DNA from 3 places in the Nonomuraea sp. CA-141351 genome. Region 3 is predicted to be linked to each of the others. Evidence: riboswitches for the same ligand, from Rfam matches in the RefSeq annotation. Region 3 holds a riboswitch; each other region holds the start of a gene.
The links. Region 3 has a riboswitch for S-adenosylmethionine ahead of ACQPWU_RS03660 (GNAT family N-acetyltransferase). Riboswitches for the same ligand answer to the same signal wherever they lie in the genome.
Positions count from the first base shown of each region.

Region 1: another riboswitch for S-adenosylmethionine. It lies ahead of thrC (threonine synthase); the one in region 3 lies ahead of ACQPWU_RS03660 (GNAT family N-acetyltransferase).
Region 2: another riboswitch for S-adenosylmethionine. It lies ahead of ACQPWU_RS58755 (aminotransferase class V-fold PLP-dependent enzyme); the one in region 3 lies ahead of ACQPWU_RS03660 (GNAT family N-acetyltransferase).

Region 1 covers NZ_CP191982.1:11,832,575-11,839,808, forward strand. The annotation lists gene ACQPWU_RS55735 (HelD family protein) at 1-582, shown strand, start outside; gene ACQPWU_RS55740 (YbhB/YbcL family Raf kinase inhibitor-like protein) at 671-1,201, shown strand; gene groL (chaperonin GroEL) at 1,280-2,905, opposite strand; gene ACQPWU_RS55750 (cold-shock protein) at 3,430-3,630, opposite strand; gene ACQPWU_RS55755 (MoaD/ThiS family protein) at 3,875-4,150, opposite strand; gene thrC (threonine synthase) at 4,175-5,407, opposite strand; SAM riboswitch class I at 5,421-5,562, opposite strand; gene ACQPWU_RS55765 (RNA polymerase sigma factor) at 5,642-6,196, opposite strand; gene ACQPWU_RS55770 (alpha,alpha-trehalose-phosphate synthase (UDP-forming)) at 6,228-7,234, shown strand, end outside.
Region 2 covers NZ_CP191982.1:12,494,146-12,501,379, forward strand. The annotation lists gene ACQPWU_RS58740 (SAM-dependent methyltransferase) at 2-964, shown strand; gene ACQPWU_RS58745 (cytochrome P450) at 948-2,141, opposite strand; gene ACQPWU_RS58750 (TerC family protein) at 2,141-2,890, opposite strand; SAM riboswitch class IV at 3,003-3,118, shown strand; gene ACQPWU_RS58755 (aminotransferase class V-fold PLP-dependent enzyme) at 3,164-4,450, shown strand; gene ACQPWU_RS58760 (DoxX family protein) at 4,454-5,122, opposite strand; gene ACQPWU_RS58765 (NADH-quinone oxidoreductase subunit D) at 5,245-6,390, shown strand; gene ACQPWU_RS58770 (acyltransferase family protein) at 6,387-7,234, shown strand, end outside.
Region 3 covers NZ_CP191982.1:719,080-726,313, forward strand. The annotation lists gene ACQPWU_RS03645 (ABC transporter ATP-binding protein) at 1-1,169, shown strand, start outside; gene ACQPWU_RS03650 (MauE/DoxX family redox-associated membrane protein) at 1,220-1,744, shown strand; gene ACQPWU_RS03655 (inositol monophosphatase family protein) at 1,724-2,536, opposite strand; SAM riboswitch class I at 2,630-2,718, shown strand; gene ACQPWU_RS03660 (GNAT family N-acetyltransferase) at 2,725-3,339, shown strand; gene ACQPWU_RS03665 (NUDIX hydrolase) at 3,336-3,839, opposite strand; gene ACQPWU_RS03670 (ABC transporter permease) at 3,852-4,595, opposite strand; gene ACQPWU_RS03675 (ATP-binding cassette domain-containing protein) at 4,576-5,517, opposite strand; partial or broken gene ACQPWU_RS03680 (AAA family ATPase) at 5,778-5,978, shown strand; gene ACQPWU_RS03685 (hypothetical protein) at 6,008-6,298, shown strand; gene ACQPWU_RS03690 (GH25 family lysozyme) at 6,349-7,234, shown strand, end outside.

The DNA of each region.
Region 1 (7,234 bases), 1.6 Mb from region 3:
AACGGCTCGGCCACGGTCCTGGGCGACCTGGCCCAGGGCACGACCCCATGGTCGACCAGCTCCTGGGAGTCGGTGCTCGAGCACCTGGGCCAGCGCGAGGGCGAGGTGACGGAGCTCACGCTCGGCTTCCGCGTGCCGCGGGAGGTCCTCGACTACGCCGCCCGCCTGCTCCCCTCCATCGCCCCCGAGCTGGCCGCTCCCCGCTCGCTCCGCCCTGGCCTGGGCTCGCTCACGGTACGTCCCGGCGGCTCGGTCGCGGAGGCCGCCGCCGAGGCCCTCGCCAGAGAGGGCTCCATCGGCGTCATCGTCCCGGACGCCCTGATCACCGAGGTCTCCCGCGCGCTGGCCGGCCTTCCCCACGCCGTACTGGACCCGGACTCCGCCGAGGAGCACCGCCTCCTGATCGTCCCCGCGACCCTGGCCAAGGGCTTGGAATACGACCACGTCATCGTCGTGGAGCCCGCGGACATCGTCGCGGCCGAGCCCCGGGGCCTGGCCAGGCTGTACGTGGTGCTGACCCGAGCTGTCACGTCACTGACGGTCCTGCACGACAAGCCCTTGCCCGCCGAGCTGACGGCCTAGGCGCGAAACGGACTGATCACCTGACTGGCGGCGGGCACGGCCACTTCTAGGATGGCTGGGCAACCAGCTCTCAACCTAGGAGGATGCCGTGCCCGCACCGCTTCCACACGAATACCTGCCGTCGGTTCCCGCGCTCGTGGTCGAGAGCGACGACATCCAGGACGGCGAGAGGCTGAGCGACCTCCACGTCTTCAACGACTGGGGCATGACGGGCCAGAACCAGTCGCCCCACCTGCGCTGGTCGGGCGCGCCTGCCGAGACCCGCGGCTACGCCGTCACCTGCTACGACCCAGACGCCCCCACGGGTAGCGGCTTCTGGCACTGGGTGCTGTTCGACGTCCCGGCCTCCGTGACCGAGCTGCCCGGGGGCGCGGGCACCGGCCCTGAGTTCAAGGGCCTGCCCGCCGGGGCGATCCACGCCCGCAACGACTACGGCAAGAAGGAGTACGGCGGGGCGGCCCCGCCTCCCGGTGCCCCGCACCGCTACGTCTTCACGGTCCACGCCCTGGGGGTCGACAAGCTGGGCGTGGACAGCGACACCAGCCCGGCGGTGGTGGGCTTCAACATCACCGCCAACACCGTGGCCCGCGGCCACATCATCCCCGTCTACGGCGTATGACCGGCGGATCCATCCTGATACGCACAAGGGCGGCCCGGGAGACCCGGGCCGCCCTGCGTTCGAACAGCGAGGAAAGACCTAGAAGTCCATGTCGCCGCCGCCCGGCATGGCCGGAGCGGCAGGGGTCTTCTCGGGCTTCTCCGCGATGACGGCCTCGGTGGTGAGGAAGAGCGCCGCGATGGAGGCGGCGTTCTGCAGCGCGGAGCGCGTCACCTTGGCCGGGTCGAGGATGCCCGCCTCGAACATGTTGACGTACTCGCCGGAAGCGGCGTTCAGGCCCTCACCCGGGGTGAGGTTGCGGACGCGCTCCACCACGACGCCGCCCTCGAGGCCGGCGTTGACCGCGATCTGCTTCAGCGGCTCCTCCAGAGCCTTGCGCACGATCGCCGCGCCCGTGGCCTCGTCACCGTTGAGCTCGAGCTTGTCGAAGGCCTTGGCGCCGGCCTGCAGCAGCGCCACGCCACCACCGGGCACGATGCCCTCCTCGACGGCCGCCTTGGCGTTGCGCACGGCGTCCTCGATGCGGTGCTTGCGCTCCTTCAGCTCGACCTCGGTCGCGGCACCGGCCTTGATGACCGCCACGCCACCGGCCAGCTTGGCCAGACGCTCCTGGAGCTTCTCGCGGTCGTAGTCGGAGTCGGTGCGCTCGATCTCGGCACGGATCTCGTTGACCCGCCCCGCGATCTGCTCGGCGTCACCGGCGCCGTCCACGATCGTGGTCTCGTCCTTGGTCACCACGACCTTACGGGCGCGGCCGAGCAGGTCGAGGGTGGCGTTCTCGAGCTTGAGACCGACCTCCTCGGCGATGACCTGGCCACCGGTAAGGATCGCGATGTCGGCCAGCATCGCCTTGCGACGGTCGCCGAAGCCCGGGGCCTTGACGGCCACGGAGCGGAACAGGCCGCGGATCTTGTTGACGACCAGGGTCGCCAGGGCCTCGCCCTCGATGTCCTCGGCGATGATCAGCAGCGGCTTGCCCGACTGGACGACCTTGTCGAGCAGCGGCAGCAGGTCCTTGTTGGCCGAGATCTTGCTGTTGACGATCAGGATGTACGGGTCCTCGAGCACGGCCTCCATGCGGTCCGAGTCGGTGACGAAGTACATCGACGTCATGCCCTTGTCGAAGCGCATGCCCTCGGTGAGCTCGAGCTCGAGGCCGAAGGTGTTGCTCTCCTCGACGGTGATGACGCCTTCCTTGCCGACCTTGTCCATCGCCTCGGCGATGAGCGAGCCGATCTCGGGGTCGGCGGCGGAGATGGAGGCGGTGGAGGCGATCTGCTCCTTGGTCTCCACGTCCTTGGCCAGCTTGGAGAGCTCCTCGCTGACGCGCTCGACGGCAGCCTCGATGCCCTTCTTCAGGGCCATCGGGTTGGCGCCGGCGGCGACGTTACGCAGACCCTCACGCACCAGCGCCTGGGCGAGCACGGTGGCGGTGGTGGTGCCGTCACCCGCGACGTCGTCGGTCTTCTTGGCGACTTCCTTGACCAGCTCTGCGCCGATCTTCTCCCAGGGGTCCTCGAGCTCGATCTCCTTGGCGATGGACACACCGTCGTTGGTGATCGTGGGAGCGCCCCACTTCTTCTCCAGCACGACGTTGCGGCCCTTGGGACCCAAGGTCACCTTGACGGCGTCGGCGAGCTGGTTCATACCGCGCTCGAGACCGCGCCGGGCGTCCTCGTCAAACGCGATCATCTTGGCTGCCATAAGGCTAGACCTCCCAGATGCAGGGTGGCTTGTCGTGGACCGAGCCGACGCCCGCGACGGCATGGGTCAGCATCTCCTTCGGCAGACCCCATCGTCCCGATCCGAGTTGGCACTCTGCTGTAGAGAGTGCCAACGAACTGTTTAGCACTCTACCCTGCCGAGTGCAAGCGAGAGACCTCCCCCGGGTGTTCCTTCCCAGGTGAGGGAGCGCCGACGCCTGGACTGAGGAGCGCAGGGAGCGTAGCGACCAAAGCGACGAGGGAAGGCGGCGGCTCCCCAGCGACCGAGCCGCCTCCGCGAAGTGGAGGCCATGAACACGCGAGGGAGCGCCGACGCCTGGACCGAGGAGCAGCGGAAGCGAAGCGACCAGAGCGACGAGGGAAGGCGACGGCTCCCCAGCGACATGAAGGTGCGGCGAGCCACCCCATGCGGCTCGCCGCACCCGAGTCGACGAAAGAAAGGTGGCAGGTTCACACGGACTGCGCTGCCGCGCGACCCTGCCGGTGCATACCAGCGGGGGCGTATCAGACCGCGCGAACGGCCTCTGCTTGGGGACCCTTCTGGCCCTGCGTGATCTCGAACTCGACTCTCTGCCCCTGTTCGAGAGCTCTGTACCCGTCCATCAGGATCGCTGAGTAATGGACGAATACATCCTTACCACCGTCTACCGCGATGAAGCCGTAGCCCTTGTCCGCGTTGAACCACTTGACGGTGCCCTGCGCCACTTCCGACTCCTCTTACTGGGCCCACAGATCTCGCCCATTCCTCCGCGAGACCCGTAATCACCTGACTTAACGGAAAATCAGCCAGACGATCGCCCTCGACCATACCTGTGGCACGGGGTTTGGCAACAGAGTCAATCCACAAACGTCGCATTTCTTCGCATCGAAGGCCGTTGAAAGGTTCATTTGGCCTGGAAAAGCAGAAGGCGCCCACTAGGGGCGCCTTCAACACTGTGATCTATGGCACTCAGCCGCCGGCGACTGCCGGGATGATAGAGATCTGAGTGCCCTCAGGTGCTGGAGTGTCGAGCCCGTCGACGAATCGGACATCCTCTTCCCCAACGTAAACGTTGACGAAACGCCGAATCTTGCCCGATTCATCCAGAATTCTCGCGCCGATCCCCGGGTAGTCGGAGTCGAGCTTGACGAGGACGTCACGAAGAGTCGCGCCCTCGCCACTGACTTCCGCGTTGCCCCCGGTGTACGTGCGCAGAATGGTGGGAATCCGCACAGTAACGCTCATGGTTAAACTCGCCTTTCCTGGTTGTCAGACAGCCGCGCGGAACGCGTCGAGGGAGGGCCGGATCACGGCCGTGGGCTTGGCGTCGTCGCTGATCGCGTCGAGCGTCTTGAGTCCGTCGCCCGTGTTGAGCACCACGGTCTCGGCCTCGGGATCGAGCCGCCCGCTCTCGGCCAGCTTCTTCAGCACGCCCACGGTGACCCCGCCCGCGGTCTCGGCGAAGACGCCCTCGGTCGAGGCCAGGAGCTTGATCGCGGCCACGATCTCGGCGTCGGTGACGTCCTCGACGGCACCCCCGGTGCGCCGGGCGATGTCCAGCACGTAAGGCCCGTCGGCCGGGTTGCCGATGGCCAGCGACTTGGCGATGGTGTCGGGCTTGACCGGCTGCACGACGTCATGCCCGGCCTTGTACGCGGTGGAGACCGGCGAGCATCCGGCCGCCTGGGCTCCGAAGATCTTGTACGCCGTGTCCTCGACCAGGCCCAGCTGGATCAGTTCCCGGAAGCCCTTGTCAATCTTGGTGAGCTGCGAGCCCGAGGCGATGGGGATGACGATCTGCTCCGGCAGCCGCCACCCGAGTTGCTCGGCGATCTCGTACGCGAGCGTCTTGGAGCCCTCGGCGTAGTACGGCCGCAGGTTGACGTTGACGAACCCCCACTTGTCGCCCAGCGGGTCGCCGATCAGCTCCGAGCAGAATCTGTTGACCTCGTCGTACGTGCCGTCGATGCCGATCAGCTTGCCGCCGAACACGCGGGCCATAGCGATCTTCGCCGTTTCGAGATTGGCCGGGATGAACACGCACGCCTCGAGCCCGGCCCGCGCCGCCGCGGCGGTGACCGCACCCGCGAGATTGCCGGTGGAGGAGCAGGAAAGCGTGTGGAAGCCGAAGTTACGCGCCGCCTCGACGGCGATCGCCACCACGCGGTCCTTGAATGAATGAGTGGGGTTGCCCGAGTCGTCCTTGACGTACAGGGACTTGAGACCGAGTGCGCGCCCGAGGTTTCCGGCCTTGACCAGTTTGGTCCATCCCGGGTTCATGTTGGGTTTACTGGCGACGTCGACAGGGACGGGGAGCAACGACCGGTAACGCCAGATGTTGGCGGGGCCCGACTCGATGTCCGCCCGGGTCACGGTGCCGAAGGAATAGGCCGCTTCGAGCGGCCCGAAACACTCCAGACACGCGAAGCTGGGACCGAGGGGGTAACGCGTACCGCACTCGCGGCAGGACAGACCGACAGCAGGACCAAAGTCAAGCGACATGAAGCGAGGCCTTCCCTCATCTTCGCCCGCGGCCACCTTGACCGCAGACCGGAATTGGCACCTTGTCCCGGTCGGCCTCGCCAGGTCGCGAGCCTCAAGCCGGGAGGGTTGCCGGGGCTTCGTAGGGCCGGTCCCTCCACCCCTCTGGATGAGCAATATTCAGTTGTTGAAATGGACTCTACCTGCCCAGGGGGCCGAAATGGCTACTCGTCTCAGAACTTGAGACGTGCCGTCTCAACGGTAGTCCTCACCCAGCACTCCCTGCACGTATTTGCGCGCCTGGTGAATGCGCGACTTGGCGGTGCCGAGCGGGATGCCGAGCTGCTCGGCCACCTCGCTGTAGTCGAGCTGGACGATGTCGCGCAGCACCAACGCCTGTGCCAGGTCGGGCTTGTCGGCCTCCAGCGCCTCCATGGCGTCGAGCAGGTCCAGCCGCGAGCCGGCGATCACGCTCACCCGCCGCACGTCGGGCTTCTGCACGGGCAGTTCGTCGGAGCTCTGCTCGGCCGCCCTGCGCTTGAGCGACCTGTACGTGGTGCGCGCGCAGTTGGCCGTCACGATGTGGAGCCAGGTGCTGAATCTCGCCCGGCCCTCGAACCGCCCGATGTTGCGCGCCACGGCCAGCAACGTGTCCTGCGAGGCCTCTTCGGCGTCCTGGTGGTAGGGCAGGATCCGGGCGCAGTGACGCATCACATCGGGCTCGATTCGCGCCAGAAGCTCGCCAAGTGCGCGATGATCTCCTGCAGCGGCGGAGCGGGCGAGTTCCTCGGTTAGCTCATCAAGCGCCATAGCTGGGATCCTATGGGCGAAGGGAGCGTAGATGAACAGCGTCCTGGTGGCCTCCAACAGAGGACCGGTCTCGTTCACCGTGTCCGACGACGGTGAGCTGACCATGAAGCGCGGTGGCGGCGGCCTGGTGTCAGGGCTGTCCGGGGTGGCCAGGAAAGAGGGCGTCCTGTGGGTGTGCGCGGCGCTGTCCGACGGCGACCGCAGCGCGGTTCGCCTGGCGCCCGGCGGCAGGATCGACCACGCCGGCTACGACACCGGCCCGCTGCGCATGCTCGACATCCCGCCCGCCATCTTCCACCGGGCCTACAACGCCGTGGCCAACTCGACCCTGTGGTTCGTCAACCACCTGCTCTACGACATCCCCAACGCGCCCAACTTCGGCACGAGGTTCGAACGCGAGTGGGAGTCCTACCGCGACTACAACGGCGCCTTCGCGCTGGCGCTGGCCGAGGAGGCCGGCCACGGCGCCCGCGTGATGGTGCAGGACTACCACCTGACGCTGACCCCCGCGATGCTCCGCGCCGAGCGGCCCGACCTGCGCATCGCCCACTTCAGCCACACCCCGTGGGCGCCGCCCGAATACTTCTCGCTGCTGCCCGACGAAGTGGCCGGAGAGGTCCTGGAGGGCATCCTGGGCGCCGATCACGCCGGGTTCCTCACCGACCGGTGGGCGCAGGCGTTCATGGACTGCTGTGAGGCGCTGCTGGGCGCGGAGGCCGACCGCGCCGGCCGCAGCGTCACCTACGAGGGCAGGACCACCCGCATCGGCGTCCACAGCCTGGGCGTGGACGGCGAGGCGCTGTGGGAGCGGGCCTGCGAGCCCGACGTCGAGTCGCACATGGCCGCGCTCAGGGAGCAGGTGGGCGACCGGCGGCTGATCGTCCGCATCGACCGCACCGAGCTGTCGAAGAACATCGTGCGCGGCCTGGTGGCCTACCGCGAGTTCCTCGACGCGCACCCCGAGTGGCACGGAAAGGTGGTGCATCTGGCCTTCGCGTACCCGAGCCGGCACGACCTGCCCGAATATCGCGAGTACAC
Region 2 (7,234 bases), 980 kb from region 3:
CATGTGGCTCACCTGGCGCGCCGCGACAGAGCGTGCGCTGTACGGCGAGGAGGGCTTCTACCTCCGCGAACGCCCTTCGGGCCACTTCCGCACTTCGGTCAGCGCCTCGGCGGCGTTCGCCGACGCGGTGCTGGCGCTGTTGGCGGAGGTGGACGCCGAGCTCTGCGGCCCTGACGTGCTCGACCTGGTCGACATCGGCGCGGGCGAAGGCACGCTGGTCGCCCAGGTGCTCGCCGCCGCAAAGCCCGCGCTGCGCGACCGGCTCCGCGTCACGGCCGTCGACCTCTCCCCCAGGCCCGAGGGCCTGCCCGAGCGCATCGCCTGGCGGCGGAGCCTGCCCACCGGCATCACCGGCCTGGCCATCGCCAACGAGTGGCTCGACAACGTGCCGCTCGACGTGGCGGAGCAGACCGCCGACGGACCGCGCCTCATCACGGTGAACGTCCACACGGGCGAGGAGCGCCTCGGCGGCCCGCTGCGGCCCGCCGACCGCGCCTGGCTCGACCGGTGGTGGCCGCTGCCCCGCGTGGGCGCGCGCGCGGAGATCGGCCGCCCCCGCGATGAGGCATGGGCCTCTGTCCTGGCACGCCTCAACCACGGCCTGGCGATTGCCATTGATTATGCACATGCTGTGGATAACCGGCCGCTCTGTGGCACGTTGACCGGTTACCGCGACGGCTCGGTCGTCGCCCCCATCCCCGACGGGACCTGCGATATCACGGCTCACGTGGCGCTCGACGCGTGCGCGGAGGCAGGGCGCCGGGCCGGCGCGATATCCACAACCTTGTCCACACAGCGTGACGTGCTGAGGGCGTTGGGGATCACCGGGACCCGGCCGCCCATCGACCTGGCCCACGCCGATCCGCGAGCCTACATCCGCGCCCTGGCCAGAGCCTCGGAGGAGGGCGAGCTGATCGATCCGAGAGGCCTTGGCGGCTTCGGCTGGCTCAGCCAGCGGCGCTGATCTCCAGGGACTGCAGCCCTCGCATGATGTAGCCGGGTTTCCAGGCGGGCTCCTGCCGCAGCTCCAGCTTGCCCGCCCGGGCCAACAGGGCGCCGAACGACTCCATGAGCTCGATGCGGGCCAGCGGTGCCCCGAGGCAGAAGTGGATGCCGGCCCCGAAGGAGATGTGCGGATTGTCCGCGCGGCCCACGTCGAGCCGGTCCGGCTCGTCGAAAACCGCCGGGTCGCGGTTGGCCGACCCGAACAGCAACGCCACCTCCGCCCCGCGCGGGATCCCCACGCCGTGCACCTCGATGTCCTCCAGCACCCAGCGCTCGAACATCTGCAGCGGCGTGTCCCAGCGCATCAGCTCCTCGACGGCCGTGGGCAGCAGCGAGCGGTCCTCGCGCAGCCGTGCGAGTTCGGAGGGGTTCCTGAACAGGGCCCACCAGCCGTTGCCCGTCACGTTCACGGTGGCCTCGTGGCTGGCGTTGAGCAGCAGCACGCACGTGCCGACCAGTTCGTCCTCGGTCAGCTCGTCGATCTGCGCCAGCGCGCTGATCAGGTCGTCACCCGGGGTCCGGCGGCGCTCCGCGGCGAGGGTCTTGAGGTAGCCGGCGAAGTCCGACGCCGCGCGTACGGCCGCGTGCTGGGCGTCGGGTGCCGGGTTGAGCTCGTACATGCCGCAGATGTCCGCCGACCAGGGGCGCAGCAGGTGGCGGTCCTGCTCGGGGATGCCGAGCATCTCGGCGATCACCGTCACCGGGAGCGGCTCGGCCACCTCGGCGATCAGGTCGCCGCCGCCCTTTTCCACGAACGCGTCCACCAGTCCCTCGGCGACGGCGCGCACGCGGGGCCGCAGGGACTCGACCATGCGCGGCGTGAACGCCTTGGATACCAGCCGGCGCAGCCTGGTGTGCACCGGCGGCTCCACGTCGAGCATGCCCGCCCTGATCACCCGCCAGAACGGCTCGTGGAACTCCGGCTCAGGCGGCTTGCCGAACTCCTCGTGGGTGGCCACGTGCAGGTAGGACCTGCCCAGGCGGCGGTCCCTGAGCAGGGCGTTCACGTCGGCGTGGCGCGAGATCAGCCACTGGTTCGTCGGCTCGAAGTAGCTGACGGGCGACTCGCGCCTCAGCTCGTCGTACACGCGGTACGGGTGGGCCACGAAATCCGGATCCCAAGGGTCAAAGCGCACTATTTCATAGTAGGAGCGGAACCATCCTGCTTCCGGTCGGCGCGCTTGCTGCGCATCCGGATGTTCAGCAGCTCGACGACGAGCGAGAACGCCATCGCGAAGTAGATGTAGCCCTTGGGGATGTGCTGGCCGAAGCCTTCGGCGATGAGCACCACGCCGATCAGCACCAGGAACGACAGCGCCAGCATCTTGATGCTGGGGTGCCGGTCCACGAACCTGCTGATCGGCCCCGAGGCGAACAGCATCACCAGCACCGCCACCACGACCGCCGCGATCATCACGCCGAGCTGGTCCACCATGCCGACGGCGGTGATGACGGAGTCGAGCGAGAACACGACGTCCAGCACCATGATCTGCAGGATCACCGAGGTGAAGGAGGTGACGGCCGCCTTCTTGCCGTCCCCGCCCGCGGGGGCGTCCATGCTGTGGCCGATCTCGGTGACGCTCTTGCCCAGCAGGAACAGGCCGCCGAGCAGCAGGATCAGGTCACGTCCCGATATGTCGTGGCCGAAGACGGCGAACAGCGGCTCAGTGAGCCGCACCACCCACGACAGGGCGAGCAGCAGGAGCAGGCGGCTGACCAGGGCCGCGCCCAGGCCCAGCACGCGGGCTCTGTCGCGCTGTTCAGGGGGTAGTTTCCCGGCCAGGATGGAGATGAAAATGATGTTGTCGATCCCCAGGACGATCTCCAGGGCGACAAGGGTGAAGAAGCCGATCCAGATCTGCGGGTCGGTCACCCAGTCCAACATCTGCGCACCTCCATGACACGTGAGCGGGGTTTCCGGTAGCAACGAGCCACACGGCGCAGAAGTTCGCCGACTTGCGATCGAAGGTGGGGTTTCGGTTATAGTTCCCGTCGTAGGTCATGAGTGCCAGCACTAAGCCCCGGCTTGCTGGCCGGCAACCCTCGCGTCCGCGGCGGGGTGCCCCGGGTGAAGACCTGGTCCGTCACGAGGTGTGGCGGGCAAGCGCGGGCTCCGTGGCTGCTTCCAGGGGTCCGAAGACCCTGAGGGAGATGTGCCGTGTCCACGCTGACGATCTTCAGCTCTGTCCCCGCCCAGGCCGTTGAGGCGGCTCCCGCCGTCACGAGCAGGCCGATTCCCGCCGTACTCGGGGCCGATCTCGAGGTGCCCGTCAAGGGCGGAAGGCTCGTCGGCTACGCCAACCTCGACTACGCCGCCAGCGCGCCCTGTCTCGAGCCGGTCAGCGCCGCCGTCACCGCCGCGCTCCCGGCCTACTCCAGCGTCCACCGGGGCGCGGGCTATGCCTCCCAGCTGACCACCGCCCGCTACGAGCAGGCCCGCCACACGGTCAGGGCGTTCGTCGGCGCCCGCCCGGACGACGCCGTGATCTTCACCCGCAACACCACCGACGCCACGAACCTCCTGGCCGGCTGCCTGCCCGCCGGCACGACCACCGTGGTCTTCGACACCGAGCACCACGCCTCGCTCCTCCCCTGGAAGAAGTCCGTACGACTGGCGCCGCCCGCCTTCCCCGGCGAGGCCGTCCGCGCCGCCGACGAGGCGCTGGCCGCGATCGACGGGCCCAAGCTGCTCGTGGTCACCGCCGCCTCGAACGTCACCGGCGAGCTCTGGCCCATCGCCGCCCTGGCCCACATCGCGCACCGGCACGGGGCCCGCATCCTGGTGGACGCCGCCCAGCTCGTACCGCACCGGCGGCTCAACCTGACCGCGCTCGATCTGGACTACGTGGCCTTCTCCGGGCACAAGCTGTACGCGCCGTTCGGCGCCGGGGTGCTGGTCGGGCGCCGGGACTGGCTCTCGGATGGTGAGCCGTACCTCAAGGGCGGTGGCGCGGTGCGTTCCGTCGGGGACGAGACCGAGTGGCACGACGACCCCGAGCCGCGGCACGAGGCGGGCACCCCCAACGTGCTGGGCGCCATCGCGCTGGCCGCGGCCTGCGACGCGCTCACGGCCACCGGCTGGACCGCGGTGGTGCGGGAGGAGGAGCGGCTGATCGCCCGGCTGCGCTCCGGGCTGGCCTCGATCGAGGGCGTGCGTGAGCTGTCACTCTGGGGCGGTGATCACCCGCGCGTCGGCATCGTGTCGTTCACGGTGGACGGCTACTCGGCCCGCGAGGTGGCCGAGGTGCTCTCCAGCGAGTACGGCATCGGGGTGCGCGACGGGAAGTTCTGCGCGCACCCGTTCGTCCGGCACCTGCTCAACGAGACCGATGGGGGCTGCGAGGACGGCACCGCCTCCGCGGTGCGCGCCTCGATCGGCATCGGCACCACGGAGGAGCACGTCGACCGGCTGATCGGGGCGCTGCGGGATCTCGTCACCCGCTGAGCCTCATTCCCTGTTCGGCGGCTTGCGGTGCGGCGGCGGCTCGTCGGAGACCAGGGCGTCGATGTCTCTCATGTCGTCGTCGTTGATCATGCCTGCCCGGCGCTCGCTGGGCTGCCTGGGCACGCGTGGCGCCTCCGCCGGTTCCTTGGACGCCATGGGCGTCGTGGGCCCGCCGGTCATGGTCGTGACGTTCGACGGCTCCGGAGGGCGCGCGCCCGGAGCGTACGCGGCGAGCTCCTCCTCGGCGGCCCGGCGCTCCCCGCGCCGGCGGAACATCGCGCCGAACAGGCCGTCGAGCCCGATCCGCCCACCGCCGAGCGCCAGGAACAGCAGGCCCAGCGCCCCGAGCGCGCCGGGCAGTTCCCAGCCACCGGTGATGGCGAGCACACCGTGGCCGGCGTGCATGAACGCGATCGCGCCCAGCATGTCGAGCAGCAACAGGAGCCCCACCAGCCGCACCAGCAGGCCGAGGATCAGGAAGAGGCCGCCGACGGTCTCCACGACGGTCGCGTACGCCGAGGTGAGCTCGGGCATCGGGATCCCGACCCCCCTGAATGCCTGCCCCACGGCTGGGAGACCGCTCGACCACTTCTGCAAACCGTGAGCCAGGAAGATGACGCCGATCGCCACTCGCGCGATCAGGGCCGCGACATCGAACACAGCTCTCTTCATGGTGTTTTCTCCCCCCATTCCCGGTCTTTCTCCCCATGTCCGGCTTAGGGATGCGTTTCCATACGATTCCTTGACCATCCCCCCGGCTGGATCACCCACCGGTGCGGTGGCAGCATGGCCATATGACGGAACGTGTGGTCGGAATCGGTGCGGGCGCGAAAGAGCTGGCCACCGAGGACATGATCCTCAACATCGGCCCGCAGCACCCGTCGACCCACGGGGTGCTCAGGCTCCGGCTGACGCTCGACGGCGAGCGCATCACCGCCGCCGAGCCGATCATCGGCTACATGCACAGAGGCGCGGAGAAGCTGTTCGAGGTCCGCGACTACCGTCAGATCATCATGCTGGCCAACAGGCATGACTGGCTGTCGGGCTTCGCCAACGAGCTGGGCGTGGTGATCGCCGCCGAGCGCCTGCTCGGCATGGAGCCCCCGGTCAGGGCCGTGTGGGCGCGAACGCTGCTGGCCGAGCTCAACCGGGTGCTCAACCACCTGATGTTCCTCGGCTCCTATCCCCTGGAGCTGGGCGCGATCACGCCGCTGTTCTACTCCTTCAACGAGCGCGAGCGCATCCAGGCGGTCATGGAGGAGATCTCCGGCGGACGCATGCACTACATGTTCAACCGGGTCGGAGGCCTCAAGGAGGACCTGCCGCTCGGCTGGCTCGACCGGGTGTCGGAGGCGGTCGCGGAGACCCGCCGCCGGGTGCCCGACATCGAGGACCTCATCCTGCACAACGACATCTTCATCGCCCGCACCAAGGGCGTCGGCGTGCTCTCCCGCGAGCAGATCATGCAGTACGGCGTCAGTGGCCCCATCGCCAGGGCCTCCGGGGTCGACTTCGACCTGCGCCGCGACGACCCGTACCTCGCCTACCGCGAGCTGCCCGTGAAGGTCGTCACGCGGCACGCGGGCGACTGCCGGTCCCGGTTCGAGGTGCTGTTCGACCAGCTCAAGGTCTCGCTCGACCTGGCCGACGCCTGCGTCGAGCACCTGCGCTCGCTGCCGCCCGGGCCGATCAACCAGCGCCTGCCGAAGGTGCTCAAGGTGCCCGAGGGGCACACGTACGCGTGGACCGAGAATCCCCTCGGCATCAACGGCTACTACCTGGTCTCCAAGGGAGACAAGACCCCGTGGCGGCTCAAGCTGCGCTCGGCCTCGTACAGCAACATCCAGGTGCTGCGCGAGATGTTGCCCGGCCACCTGGTCGCCGACATGGTGGCCATCCTCGGCTCGATGTTCTTCGTCGTGGGTGACATCGACAAGTGAAGGCCGAGCGAGACAAGTACGTTGACTGGCTCCGCGCCCTGAGCCTGTGCGTCGTCGTGGTCTGGCACTGGGCGTTCACCATCCTGCAGTGGAAGCCGGACGGCCCCGAGCCCACCAGCCCGCTGGGCTTCACCTCCGGGCTGTGGATCCTGACCTGGCTGCTGCAGGTGCTGCCGCTGTTCTTCTACGTCGGCGGCCACGTGCACCTGCTGTCCTGGGAGCGGGCCCAGGCCCGCGGCACCGGCATCGGCTCGTTCGTCTGGCGGCGCATCCGCGCGCTGGCTTTACCCGCCCTGTTCCTGTCCGGGGTGTGGATCGCCATCGGAGCGATCGTGACGTTCACGTTCCACGTGGACTGGATGTGGCGGGTCGTGCTGCTGGTGCTCAGCCCGCTGTGGTTCCTCGGCGTCTACCTCGTGCTGATCGCGCTGCTGCCGGTGGCCCTCTGGCTGCACCGCCGCTACGACGTGCTGGCGCTGATCTGGCTCGGCGGCGCGTCGCTGGTGGTGGACGTGGTGCGCTTCCGGTACGGGGTCGACTGGGTCGGCTGGCTCAACATGATCCTCATCTGGGGGCTCGCCCACCAGGCCGGCTTCTTCTACGACCGCATCGTCATCCTGCCCAGGCGCTACGACGTCGCGGTGCTCTGGACGGGGCTGTTCGCCCTGTTCGGCCTGGTCTACTCCGGCATCTACCCTGGCTCGATGGTGGGTGTGCCGGGCGACAAGTGGTCGAACATGGCGCCGCCCACGTTCGTGATCGTCGCCCTGCTGCTGTTCCAGATCGGGCTGGTGGAGGTGCTGCGGCCGTCGATGGAGCGCGTGCTGGAGCGGCCCGGCTGGCG
Region 3 (7,234 bases):
TCCGGCTCTTCGGGCTCGGCGGCTTCCTCAAGCGCCGGGTACTCGGCGAGCTGGCCGTCCTGCAGGCAGGGGAGCGGCGGCTGGACCGGCGGGAGGCGTTCACGCAGTCGTCGCTCGCGGCGCTCTCCGCCGCGGTCAGCGGCGCCGGGTTGCTCTGGGCGGTGCACTCCGCCCTGGCCGGCCGGCTCACCCTCGGCGACGTGACCGCCTTCGCCGCCGCCGTGGCCGGAACACAGGCCGCGCTGGTCGCCACCGTGGACAACGCCGCGAACGCACGCCAGGCGCTGCTTCTCTTCGCCCACCACGAACGGGTGATGTCATCGCCCGGCGACCTGCCGGCGCCCGGGGAGCCGGAGGCGCTGCCCGCGCTGCGCCGCGGCATCGAGCTCCGCGACGTGTGGTTCAGGTACGACGAGAGCCATCCCTGGGTGTTGCGAGGGGTGGACCTGACGATCCCCCACGGCGCCTCCGTCGCGCTGGTGGGACTCAACGGCGCCGGCAAGAGCACGCTGATCAAGCTGCTGTGCCGCTTCTACGATCCGTCCCGCGGCGCGATCCTCTGGGACGGCATCGACATTCGCGACGTACCACCCGCCGAGCTGCGCGCCAGGATGGGCGTGCTCTTCCAGGACTACATGAGCTACGACCTGACCGCGTCCGAGAACATCGGGGTGGGCGAGATCGAGGCGATGTCCGACCGCGCCAGGATCCAGGCCGCCGCCGAGTTGGCGGGTGCGCACGAAACCGTCCAGGCACTGCCCCGGGGCTACGACACCATGCTGAGCCGCGTCTTCTTCGGCCCCGAGGACGACGACCCGCAGGCAGGCGTGATGCTCTCCGGAGGTCAGTGGCAACGCCTGGCCCTGGCCCGCGCGCTGGTACGCGAGCGCCGCGACCTGCTCATCCTCGACGAGCCCAGCTCCGGCCTGGACGCGCAGGCCGAGTACGAGGTGCACCGGCGGCTGCGCGAGCACCGCGAGGGACGTACCAGCCTGCTGGTCTCGCACCGGCTCGGGGCGGTCCGCGACGCGGACCTGATCGTGGTGCTCGGCGACGGCCGGATCGTCGAGCAGGGTACGCACCACGAGCTCATGTCCATGGGCAGCCGGTACGCCCACCTCTTCGACACCCAGGCCAGCGGCTACCGTGAGGGCGCCGACATCGGGTGACCGGACGCGGTGCTCTTGCCGGATCTGCTCGGCCGTGGCAGGTTGCGATCATGCAGTACGTCGATGTCGCGAGCAGGCTGCTGCTGCTCACGGTGTTCGCCCTCGCCCTCGGGAGCAAGATCTCCAGCCGTGGCGCCTGGAGCGAGTTCGTCGCGTCGACCAGAGCGATGGCGGTGGTCGCCGACGCGAAGGTGCCGGTGGCCGCAGCGGCGACGGCGGTGGCCGAGGCGGGTGTCATCGCTCTGGCCGTGCTTCCCTTCCGGTGGGCCGGATCAGCGGCGTTCGTCCTCGCGGCGGGGCTGCTCGGCTGCCTCACGGTCGCGGTCACCATGGTCGTCCGGAGAGGCGCCGCCGTTCCCTGCCGGTGCTTCGGCGCCTCCCAGACGCCCTTGGGCGTGGAGCACGTGGTCCGCAACGTCATTCTGGTCGTGACAGCCCTGCTCGGGCTGGCGGGCTCCTTGGTGGACGGTTCCTTCGATCCGGGTTTCAGCGTCGTCGCCGGTGTCTTCGGCGCCGCTCTGGGACTGCTCATGGCCCGATGGGATGATCTCGTCTCACTGGTGCGGACGTCCTGAGGCGAGCCGGCTCCCGATGAGTTCAAGCAGCGCGGAGTGCGTCTCCCGGTCGGCCGCCACGACGAGTCCGCCCGCGCCGGTGTGCAGTGGCTGACCGTGGATGCCGGTGACCACGCATCCGGCGGCCTGGCACAACGCGATCCCGCTGGCGAAGTGCACGCTGTCCCGCAGATGGCCGTCGGTGACGTACGCGGCCCGGCGACCGGCGGCGACCCACGCCACCGCCAGGGTGGTGGAGACGACGCGCGGGCGGAAGCGCTCGGCGAATCCCGGGTCGGCGAGCAGCCGGACAGCCCGGAAGCTCGGTTCGTTCGGGAACGGCGGATCGAGGTTGACGTCCACCAGTCGCGAACCGGACGACGGCGTGAGCCGCTCGTCCACGCCGTCGCGGCGGACGTACGCGTGAGCGCCATCCGTCCAGAACACCTCGCCGGCGAACGGGTCGGCCGCGGCCGCCACCGTGATGTCGGAGCCCACGCGCAGGGCGACGTTCACCGCGACCAACATGTTCCGTACAGCGTAGTTCAGCGTGCCGCACAGGGGATCGACCAGCCACATGCGCTCCGCACCGTCCCCACCCGTGCGTCCGCCCTCCTCGCCTGTCACGGCGTCGTCCGGCCGAGCGGTGCGAATGACGTCGAGGATGGCCTTTTCCGCTTCGACGTCCGCATCTGTGGCGAAGTCCCCCGCGGATTTCTCGAAGCGCGTCAGCGCCGCACCGTACTTGGCGTGCACGACGGCGGCTCCTGCTTGCGCCGCCGTCAGAGCCAGTTCCTCGTCCGTGATCGACATGTGCGCAGGATAACGGCGCTGGAAGTCATGCTGTATTTGTCCAGAATCCTGTTGACGCCGTCCCGGTGGCGCGGGCATGATCCTGTTCACCAAGATTCATCCAGAGGATCCGAGGGACCTGGCCCTGTGACGGTCCGGCAACCTGCCTGCGGGAAAGGTGCCAATGCCAGGAGCGATGAGGAGGCCTGATGAGCCTGCGGCTCGATGTTCCCGTGCTCCGAGGATCACTTGTCCGGCTGGAGCCGCTCACGATGGCGCATGCGCCGGATCTGGCGCGGGCTGTTGAGGAGGATCGTTCGTCGTACGCGTTCACGTTGGTGCCCCGGGCCGCCGAGGTGGAGGCTTACCTGGAGGCTCAGCTCCGTCGCGAGGGTCTGACGCCCTTCGCGCAGGTTCGCGTACGGGACGGGGCGGCGGTGGGGTGCACGGCGTTCTGGGATCCCCGGACGTGGCCGGAGCGGGACGGTCTGCGGGCCGTCGAGATCGGGTGGACGTGGCTGGCGGCGTCCGCTCAGGGCACGGGGATCAACGCCGAGGCGAAGCTCCTGCTCTTCACGTACGCGTTCGAGACGTTCGGGGTGGCCCGCGTCGACCTCAAGACGGATGCGCGCAACCAGCGGTCACGGCGGGCCATCGAGGGGGTCGGCGCGCGGTTCGAGGGCGTGTTGCGCAACTGGTCGCCGTCGTGGGCGCCGGGTGAGGCGGGGAGGCTGCGGGACTCTGCCATGTTCTCCGTGGTCGCCGCGGAGTGGCCGGATGTCAAGGCGGGGCTGCGCGGCCGGCTCGGTGCCCAGCGGGTCTAGAGCGGGCCCGCTCCGTCCAGCAGGGATAGCCAGGTGCGGTCGGGGCACAGGCGGTTGATCTCCGACGGCCGCAGCCAGGCCGCGCTGGTGCTTTCCGAGCCCGCCGGTGGGTGGGTCGGCGGGCCCGGGTGGGGGAGACGCGCCCTGAACATCGCCATGTACGTCAGAGGCGGGTAACGGTAGTCGGCGGGGGCGGCGTCGAGGAGCTCGATGCGTTGCCAGGCGAAGAGGGACAGGGCGGAAGGAGTCAGGCGGAGGCCGGTTTCTTCATACAGCTCCCGGGCTGCGGCTTCGGTCGCCGTCTCGCCGGGTTCGAGGTGGCCGCCGGGGATGTCCCAGCCGCGGCCCTCCTTGTCCACGCAGGTCATGAGGGTTCTGCCGGTCTGGTCCGAGACGAAGGCGAACGCCGACGTGGTCTTGTCCAAGGGCGGGAGCGATTGGGAGAGGATCACGTCGAGCCGGTGGCGCACGGGTATCCAGGGGACCGTCAGATGAGTCACCCATCAAGGGTCTCAGACGCCCTGGCGCATGGCGCGGTTGCCCAGATAGAGGCCGACCGCGGCTATCGCGCACGCGGCAGCGGTCCCGTAGAGGATCGAGGGGTTCGTCAGGTTGCCGGCGAAGAGGGCTCTCTGCGCGTCGACAATGTACGTGACCGGGTTGACGTGCCCGAGCACCCGTAGCCAGGCCGGGGCCGTGTCCAGGGGGAGCAGCACCCCGGAGAGGAGCAGCAGCGGGAAGAGGATCGACTGGCTGACGATGTAGAACAGCGTGCCGCCGGGTGCCGACTTGATGGCCAGGACGAACGAGAACGCGCCCAGGCCGACGCCGAACACGACCAGCTGGGCCAGGCCCGCCAGGACACCGGCCAGGTGCAGGTCGAAGCCCAGGGGGAGAGCCAGGAGGATGATCAGGACGGCTTGCGCCAGGAGGACGATCATGGCCTTCATGGTGCGGCCCACCAGCATCGCCGTACGGTTCAGCGGAGTGACCAGCAGACGCTCCATTGATCCGCCGATCAGCTCGACCAGCAGCGTGTAACCGGCGCCCATGGGGCCGGTCAGGCACATCATGACCAGGATCCCCGGCACGAACCACTGCCACGACGACCCCACGGCCCCGTCGAGCTGCGACCCGAACAGGAACAGGAACAGCAGCGGCTGCCCCATCTCGAAGAGCAGGCTGACGGGCTCGCGCACGACCGGCTTGAACTCGCGGGAGAAAACGGTGGCGGTGTCACGCAGGAATGTCGTCATCGGTGAGGCTTCTCCCGGTAAGAGCGAGGAACACGTCATCGAGGGTCGGTCGGGCGGTCTCGGCGGTGGTGACCTTGATGCCGGAGCCGTCCAGGGTTCTGAGGTAGTCGGGGAGTGCGGCGGCCGCGTTGGGGACGCGAAGGCGCACGGTCGTCCCCTCGGCGGTGCCGCCGCCGACGCCGGCGGCCCTGCCCGCCTCCTCCTCCGTGCTGGTGGTGATCGTGATGTGGTCGCCGGCCAGGTCGTTCTTGAGCTGCTCGGCGGTGCCGTCCGCGATGATCCGGCCGTTGTCGATGATCACCACGCGTTCGGCCATGTTGTCGGCTTCCTCCAGGTAGTGGGTCGTCAGGAACAGCGTCGTCCCGTACGTCTCCCGCAGCCGGAGGATGTGCTGCCAGATGTCCGCGCGGCTCGTCGGATCGAGGCCGGTCGAGGGCTCGTCCAGGAAGAGCAGGCCAGGGCGGTGGATGAGGCCGAGCGCGATGTCCAGGCGACGGCGCTGGCCGCCCGAGAGCGTGCCGGGCCGCCGCCTGGCCAGCGGCCTGAGGTCGAGCAGGTCGAGCAGTTCGTCGGCGCGGGCGGCCGCCTGCCTGGCGGCGAGGCCGTAGCAGCGGCCCTGGGTGACGAGCTCCTCGCGGACGAGGAAGTTCTCTCCGGCGCTGTTGCGCTGGCCCACGTACCCGATGCGGGCGCGCACGCCCGCCGGGTCCCGCGCCACGTCGCGGCCCGCCACCGTGGCGGTGCCGGAGGTGAGCGGCAGGAGGGTGGTGAGCATGCGCAGCGTGGTGGACTTGCCCGCGCCGTTCGGGCCGAGGAAGGCGACGAGCTGACCCGCCTCCACGTCGAGGTCGATGCCGCGTACGGCTTCCACTCTCTCCTTCTTGACTTTGAACACTCGGGTCAGTCCCCGGGCATGGATCACGGTCGCCCTCCTCCGGGCATGGCAAAGAAACCCCTGGTCGGGGGCGCGATTGAGGATCGAACCAAGTTTGTGCGGCCCGAATCCGGTTTGGCAAACGCGAACGTGACTTTCATGAACCTCTCCCACCTGCGGAAACACCGTCTTTCGCCGTTGCCTCCGACGGCGAATTTCAGAGGGCTGAGCTGCGGGTTTCCCGGTGCGCGGAAGTTTTTCCGCCGCTTCTGGCACGATGCTTGGTCGTGTGCCGACTGGTGGTGCTGGTGAACGGGTTGCCTGGGGCCGGGAAGACCACGGTCGCCCGGGCGCTGGGGCGAGCGCTCGGCTTGCCGGTCTTCAGCAAGGACGACCTCAAGGAGACGCTGGCCGACATGCTCGACCGGCCTTCCGGGGTGGGCGACCGGGAGTGGAGCAGGCGGCTTGGGGCCGCTGCGGGGGAGAGCATGTGGACGCTGCTGGCGAGCGCGGGGCGGGGCGCTGTGCTGGAAAGTCCGTGGCTGGCGCCGCTGCGACGACGGTGGTGGCCGGGCTCGCGCGGGCCGGCGTCGAGGCCGGGACGGAGGTGCGCGAGGTCTGGTGCGAGGTGGCGCCCGAGCTGGCCAGGCGCCGTTACGAGCGGCGGGTGCGGCATGCGATACACGGCGACGTGGAGCTCGGCGACGAACGGTGGCGGGAGTGGGTGGCGGGGGCGCGGCCGCTTGGGCTCGGGGCGGTCTATTGCGTCGATACGTCGAAAGCAGTTGATATTTCGAGACTTGCGGCGTTGTGTGCTGTTCCGCAATGATCTCCCGCGTGAAACGTCTGTGGTTATTCGCGGTAATTGCCGTTTTAGGGATGGGCGGGGTCGCCGAAGCGGCCGATGGCGTTCCCGGGGTCGATGTCAGTAACTGGACGGGCGACGTCGACTGGGAAAGTGTCGCCTCAGGAGGCGGGAAATTCGCGTTCGTCCAGGCCACCGAGGGGACGAACTACCGGGACCCACGTTTTGACGCGCAGTTCGGCGGCGCCGCGGGCGCGGGGCTGATCCGGGGCGCATATCACTTTGCGCAACCACACGAATCCGATGGGACGACTCAAGCCGACTATTTCCTCCAGAACGGCGGAAACTGGAGCAGCGACGGCCAAACGCTCCCGGGAGTGCTCGATATCGAGGACAACCCGTACAAGGACAAGAACGGCAAGAACAACTGCTACGGCCTGTCTACCGAGGACATGGTCACCTGGATCAAGGACTTCACCAAGAAGTACCGTCAGGCGACCGGGCGCCACGCGATCATCTACACCACCACGAGCTGGTGGCAGACCTGCACGGGGAACTCCGACGCGTTCAAGTCCAACCCCCTCTGGATCGCCCGCTGGGGCGACGACCCCGGTGAGCTGCCGAAGAGCTGGAAGAAGCACACGTTCTGGCAGTCGGCGGAGAAGGGCACGCTGGCCGGCGGCCAGAACTCGTACAACGGCTCAGAGTCCCAGCTGAAGGAGCTGGCCAACCCTCCGGCCGAGGTGACGGTCTCGGGGGCGGCGAAGAGCAGGAAGACGTACACGGTGACCGTCTCGAACACGGGCCCGCACCCCGTCAAGGACGTCAAGGTGTCGGGGCGGACGTTCGGCGGGCAGCGCGTGGTGAAGGCGCCCGGGTGCAAGTTCAGCGGCACGGCGGTGCTGTGCCAGATCGGGGAGCTGGCGCGGGGGAAGAAGGTGACGTTCACGATCACCACCA